One region of the Virgibacillus salidurans genome, then DNA from elsewhere that is predicted to be linked to it. Evidence: a T-box and tRNA genes for the amino acid it is inferred to sense, from the RefSeq annotation. Region 1 holds a T-box; the other holds one or more tRNA genes.
What was found. A T-box is a leader RNA that pairs with one kind of tRNA and senses whether it is charged. The one in region 1 lies ahead of alaS (alanine--tRNA ligase), so its partner is inferred to be a tRNA-Ala.
Positions count from the first base shown of each region.

Region 1 (3,424 bases):
ATACATCATCGCCCGCATTAGCTGATTCTACTTCTTCTTTTCCATTTATAATGGCTTCGATTCTGGTTTCTATCTCTAGGTAATCATAGCCGATAAACGTACTATCTACATCTACTTCACTTAAAATACCTTCCTGTACTTGCATGGAATCAACCTTCTGGCGTGCATTTCTGGCCCGCTCACGCTGCTTTTCCATTTCAGTATTGAAACCTTCTTCATCAATGGTAAAGCCTTGCTGCTCGACATATTCTTCGGTTAATTCCTTAGGAAATCCATACGTATCATACAAGCGAAAAACTTCTACACCAGGAAAGACAGTACTTCCTTTACTTTTTTCTTTTTCTATAATAGATGTTAATATTTCGAGTCCATCATTTAGGGTTTCATGAAAACGTTCTTCTTCCACTCTTACAATATTTTCAACAAATTCTTTTTGTTTTAAAACCTCTGGATAGAAATCTTTCATAATTTCTCCAACCGTTTGGACTAACTCATGCATGAATGGTTTCTCTATACCGATTTCTTTTGCAAAACGAACAGCTCTTCGAAGCAATCGCCGTAACACATAACCTCGTCCCTCATTTGATGGAACTGCCCCATCAGCTATAGCAAAACTTACGGTACGAATATGATCTGCAATTACCTTGAATGCCGTATCACTTTCTACTCCCTTTCCATACGTAGTTGCTGCTAAAACTTGAGTTTTGCGAATAATAGGCATGAATAAATCTGTTTCAAAATTTGTTGGTTTGTCCTGAATTACGGAAACCATTCGTTCCAGACCAAGACCGGTATCAATGTTCTTCTTAGGAAGTGGGGTATACGTGTGATCCGGATTATGATTAAACTGGGAAAACACTAAGTTCCATATTTCCAAATAGCGTTCATTTTCTCCGCCAGGGTAAAGCTCTGGATCACTTGGATCATCCCCATATTTTTCTCCGCGGTCATAGAATATTTCCGTATTTGGTCCACTAGGCCCCTCACCAATATCCCAAAAATTCTCTTCCAAGCGTATAATACGTTCCTTTGGAATTTGGATATCATTTAACCAAATATCATAGGCCTCATCGTCCTCAGGATGTACTGTCACGGATAATAATTTATCATCAAAGCCTATCCATTTCTCACTGGTTAAAAACTCCCAAGCCCATTCAATCGCCTCTTTTTTAAAATACTCACCGATGGAGAAATTCCCAAGCATTTCGAAAAACGTATGATGTCTTGCCGTATACCCTACATTTTCAATGTCATTTGTACGAATTGCCTTTTGTGCATTGACAATACGCGGATTATCCGGAATAATGCGACCATCAAAGTATTTCTTTAAAGTTGCTACCCCACTGTTTATCCACAATAATGTTGGATCTTCCTTAGGGACCAATGAAGCACTTGGTTCAACACGATGTCCTTTTTCTTTAAAAAAATCAATAAACATTTGCCTTACTTCAGCCGATGTTAACTGTTTCATTTATTACCCTCCTTATAAAACATTGAAAATAAAAGATGTTGTCTAAAAGATTGGGACTGCACCAAAGGTTCGGCCCACCAAAAACATTTGTTGCTATTGCACAAAGGATATAAACTGCCTTGTATCTTGATATGCCTGTAATCCACTGCTACGGAAATACACTTCGCTCACCCGAACGGCGATTATAGCAAACAACACTTACGCTACAGTTTCTAGCAACTGCGAAGATTAAAAGCAACAATACTTACGAAAAGAGCCAAAATAAAAAATCCCCTCCCTGTATCACTACAGGGACGAGACAAGCGCGGTACCACCCTAATTATGAACAATAAAAAATTATTCATCACTCAGTCATGTTAACGGTATGAAACCGACGGGTATTAACCGTACTCCAGTTTAGCTTTCCATGACTCTGCATTTAGGATTTTTTCCAGCCAAATGAAAATCCCTCTCTTTAAACCGAACGCCACGTACTCATAACCTTCAGGGCGCATTAACTTATATAATCTTAGCGATAGTATAAGAAACTTTTAGACGAATGTCAATCAATACTGCGTCTCATTGCTAGGATATGTTCTGTGACCACCTTACCTATTGTTAATAGAGGTACGGCGACAATCAACCCAATGACCCCAAACAAATCCCCACCTAATAATAAAGCAAATATAATCGCGATTGGATGGATATTAATACTTTTCCCGACAATATATGGTGATAACAAATTCCCTTCAATAATCTGGATAACTAATATCGCAATACTCACAAATATAACTAATTCCCAGGACGTTGTAAGCGCAATAGCCACCACTGGAACGGCTCCTATAATTGGTCCGAAATAAGGAATAAGATTAGTAATCCCCATAATAATTGCTAACAACAGCGCATAATTTATGTTTAAAAACTGGAAAACAATCCATGTTGCTAGACTAACAAATAACGAAACAAGTAATTGCCCACGTATATAATTTCCCAAGCTCTTATCAATAGCATAAACTAGTTCTCCTGTCTGCGGCCGATATTTCCTCGGGATAAATTTCTTAAAGTAATCCTTTAGTTTATGATAATCCTTCAGGAAATAAAATACGAGTACAGGGATGACAGTAAGAAATATAATCGCATCAAAAATCCTTGTAACGCCACCGACTAGTTTATCCAATATATTTTCCAGCCCAGTCTCAACCCTTGTGATCAATGCGTCTATCTTATCATGAACTGCCTCCGGTAAAAATGATGTGTATTCATATAACTGATAAATGAGATTTTCGTACATATCAATTAAAACGGGCAATTGCTCATTTAAATCCTGTAGCTGATGGATTACAGCAGGATAAACACGGTAAATTAAATAAGCTGAACCACCAAGAAATAATATATAAATGGAAAGTATAGCTAATCCTCTTGGTATATTGTAGTTATGCAATTTTTTTATGACGGGGTAAAGAAGATAGGCGATTAACAGCGAAACAAGAAATGGAGATAACAACCGCAATATAAATGAAAAAAAGGCTCCATATAATGGGAACAGATTAACAAGTAAATAGATAAATAAAAAAACAAAAATACCGGTGATAAGCCAGTAAAGAAAACGTATTGCTTTTTTATTTTGGATCATATAAATCTCCCCTTAGTACAAAAGTGATTTTGCTTTTGCAGCTAAAGGTTACCATTGCATTTTTCTTTCTTCTTCAGAAAACAGATCATTAAGAGAACTCAAGGAACCATCCGCTTCTACTTGATGGATTGTTAATTCATTATTGATCACAGACATCTCAATAAAACACGTCCAGCAATAATAGTCTTGTGTACCAATTTTGCCTATATCCTTCCCATTACAATTCGGGCAACGCATCATACATATAAACTCCTCTATTAAATAAATTTATTATGTTATGCTAACCCGTTTTTTTATAAAATATACATTTAATCATAGAAAATCACATAAAATCGTATGGC
Region 1 covers NZ_CP074373.1:2,094,143-2,097,566, forward strand. The annotation lists gene alaS (alanine--tRNA ligase) at 1-1,471, opposite strand, end outside; T-box leader at 1,758-1,967, opposite strand; gene KFZ58_RS10860 (AI-2E family transporter) at 2,013-3,083, opposite strand; gene KFZ58_RS10865 (YrzR-like zinc ribbon domain) at 3,132-3,323, opposite strand; gene recD2 (SF1B family DNA helicase RecD2) at 3,406-3,424, opposite strand, start outside.

Region 2 (3,424 bases), 1.7 Mb from region 1:
AAAATGAAAATGGGCTTGATTGATTAGAAATTGAATTCTTGCCATGGCGTGATGCGCAGAACGTAATGGTCTAAATCCGTAACTATGATTATAGAACTGGGCTTCCGCAATCGGTTCAAGTACCTGTTTAAAACATTGTTGAATGATTCGATCTAACATACAAGGGATGCCAAGGGGTCTCCACTTTCCATTATCTTTTTCAATCCATTTTCGTCTAACCTTTTTCGGACAATAGTTTTCTAGCTGGTTTTGGATTTCCATCATAAGTTTTTCCTCAGACCATTTTTTCATATCGCTTATCGTTCTTCTATCCGTTCCAGGTGTCTTAGACCCTTTGTTGGACTTGATAGTACGATAAGCAAGCAAGATATTTTCTCTTGATGTGATAACATCATAAAGATGTGAAAAAGCTTGTTGATTCAAACTTTTATCATACAGATCCGTAAACGTTTCCGTCATATCGTAGTAATCCCAATATCGCAAAGCTTGCACTGTGGCATCCCTCCTATTGGAGTGATGTTCCCACGTTCCTACCCGACCGGTGCAATGCACGTGTGGAAAATAACTTTTCATTTCATTAGACTTGGGGCTGTTCCTCCATTCCCATTACAGGAACTTCGTCAGTCATGCCCCTACCCTCGCAAGGATAAATGCTTTTTGGCATAAGCCTTATAGCAACCGTTTCGGATGACAGTCCTTGTTTCAACGTTCCTTGTTTTCCAAGTCCCTTACAACCTAGCTATCCGTACTGAACTTAGGTGTTCCCCTGGAAGCCTGTGAGCTGGATACCGCCTTTGTCCGGTATAGCGTGTTTCATAGGGCGCATTTTTACTGCACACCACTCACCCCATCGCTAGATAGGACATAAGTTTCCCTATGTTCAAACTTTAGACCTGTATATTCGGTTATTCGTCAGTTTCATTTCGCTGAAACCATTCTCACCATATCCAGTTTTTCAGCCGCGCGGCATATCAGTTGGCATACCTTCTCCTACGGAGTGGCTTCAGCCTTCGTTCTGCCGAATCTACCTGTACTTCAAACCCCATGACCTGCCAGTCATGACGCAAGCAGGAGTATTGACGGGATGGTTTCGGGAAACATGGTTCCTTCATTCCCATCCTCCGTTGTAAAGTTTGGATTAACTATAAGTAATCCGCTGCATTTCACGCTTCAAAGCGCTTATAGCATAGCTTGTCGAACGGCGCCCGTTAGCTTAAGTACATTTCATCACAAACTTAAGTTTAATTGCAGGAATGCTACTAATTTTTATTCGTTTTGGATTAAATTTCTATCAGTTATTTATTTTTATGGTATAAGTTTAAATGCCATTGCAGATAATACCCCTATAACAAATTAGGGGGGATAAAATGGAAGAAGCAACGACAAGTAATAATGGAGTGACTGGATCTAATAAACTAAACCTTACAGGTCTTGGTGTTGGAGCAATTGTACTAACCACTGTTTATACGGCGGTTTTGGCTTCACAGTTAATGGCTACCAAACATAAAGTCGATTACCTTTATTACAAAGAAATAACACATAATAAGTAGCTATATATAGACGGTGCTTTTTTGACCGTCTTTTATTATGTATAAAATAGCTTATTAAACTAACTTGCTGCGTTAGTCAAATAAGCCTTACTCCATAATATGGCCCGTTTGCGGAATTAAAAGAATCCACCATATCAACATAATTGTATCAAACTTTATTTCAAAGCCACAAATTAAAAACTTGATATAATCCCATCAAAATTATATAATGGTTTTGCTTGCGATTTTTAACTATATTACATCATGGGGCTGTAGTTCAGTGGGAGAATATTTGTCTGGCAGACAAAGGGTCACGGGTTCGAATCCCGTCAGCTCCATTTCAAAACATCACTCTTACTTATTCTAATTACAGAATGAGAAGAGTGTTTTTTAATTCGAAAAAGGTTGTAGAGCCTCATTTTTATTATTGTAGTGAAACCATCCAGTTCGGGAGAGCGCTTGGCTGGCAGCCAAGAGGTCATCGGTTCGAGCCCGATATGCTCCATAATGAAGCAAAGGTTAGCTGGACGTTCTACTAGAGTGTCCAGCTAACCTTTTTATACTCCACAATATTTTTTCAGGAAATATAATTTCTTAGGAGGTTGAGATATGATGCTTGTTTTCTCTGAAGATTACTGTGAAAGATGTATTACTTGGGGTTCAAATGTAGAGTTAACTTGTAGGTCGATCCAATTATGACTGAACATGTTTAAAATGACTTCTCGTTTCAACCGTAAAATTATCAAACTTCTCTTCTAAACGAGCCTGACTGGTTGCAAATGATTTTTGATTCACTTCTAGGCGAATTTGTCTTTCTTCCATACGAGTTTGATTAACAGCAAGAATTTATTAACTTTTTCTACTTGACCAAGTTTCTCTCCAAAGGTATTTAAATTTTGCTCAACTCGATCCAGCCTCTTGCCAAAGGTATTCAAGTTTTCCTCAAATCGAACTTGACCTTGTTGTAGGATTTCCAAATGTTCTAAAATAGTATTTAATTTCTCCTGCACATCCACCCTCCTTTCCTAATATTATACCACGATACATATAAAAAACTATCAAAAATATAAATCTATTTACTTTCACTCACCGCCCTCATCAAGTGCACGACATACTGATCCAACCGTTCCTCCATCATTTTATCCGTTAATCCTATAACACCAAATTCCTTCCAGCCCGGGTATACTTTTGGATATTCTTCAGAAAGCATGTCCATTAATGAAATAAGATCCCAATAGAGGTCATAGGTAAATGCTTTTCCGGCAAGTCGATTATATGCATCTAAAAATCCATCAGCGGTTTTAACATCGTACAACATCGCCAGGTTTACTCTGCAATGTCCAATATCAATCCCTGATGGCCCTTGGCAGGCATTCACAAAGTCCACGACACCACTGACTGCGCCATCACGCCACATCACATTTGCAGGATAATAATCTCGATGGATGAAGTTATTTTTAGCATTAGGGCGCGGTCCTTTTGCAATAGCTATTGCCTTTTCCCATACATCTGGAACACTAGACCATTCCGGGATCTCAACCTTTGAAATGTCATTATAGGAAAAATAAATCCATGGAAAATCACTGACTTCAACAGCATGAATTTTACAAGTACACCTGCAAGACCAGCTAACCATTCATGCATACCCCTTGGCTTTAATTCAACACTTCCCTCAAGCTTTGTCATTAAAACTACTGGAACACCACATATTTTTTATTTCTCCCCTTCATACTCTAATCTTTTTTGACTGATTATATAATACTTCTAAGTAAATCGCCAAAAACCCCTGCGTTTAAATTCACCCAATTAAGGAAATATGCTTTATAACCAACTATTTAAAGGATGGTGAAAATATGCAGGCAGTAACATTTCAAGGTAAAGAGGCAATGGAGACG
Region 2 covers NZ_CP074373.1:420,983-424,406, reverse strand. The annotation lists gene ltrA (group II intron reverse transcriptase/maturase) at 1-492, opposite strand, end outside; gene KFZ58_RS02320 (hypothetical protein) at 972-1,112, opposite strand; gene KFZ58_RS02315 (hypothetical protein) at 1,368-1,550, shown strand; tRNA gene KFZ58_RS02310 (tRNA-Ala) at 1,796-1,867, shown strand; gene KFZ58_RS02305 (hypothetical protein) at 2,327-2,539, opposite strand; gene KFZ58_RS02300 (aminoglycoside phosphotransferase family protein) at 2,602-3,165, opposite strand; gene KFZ58_RS02295 (alcohol dehydrogenase catalytic domain-containing protein) at 3,383-3,424, shown strand, end outside.
Region 2: it has a tRNA-Ala gene. The T-box ahead of alaS (alanine--tRNA ligase) is inferred to sense a tRNA for this amino acid. The anticodon was not compared.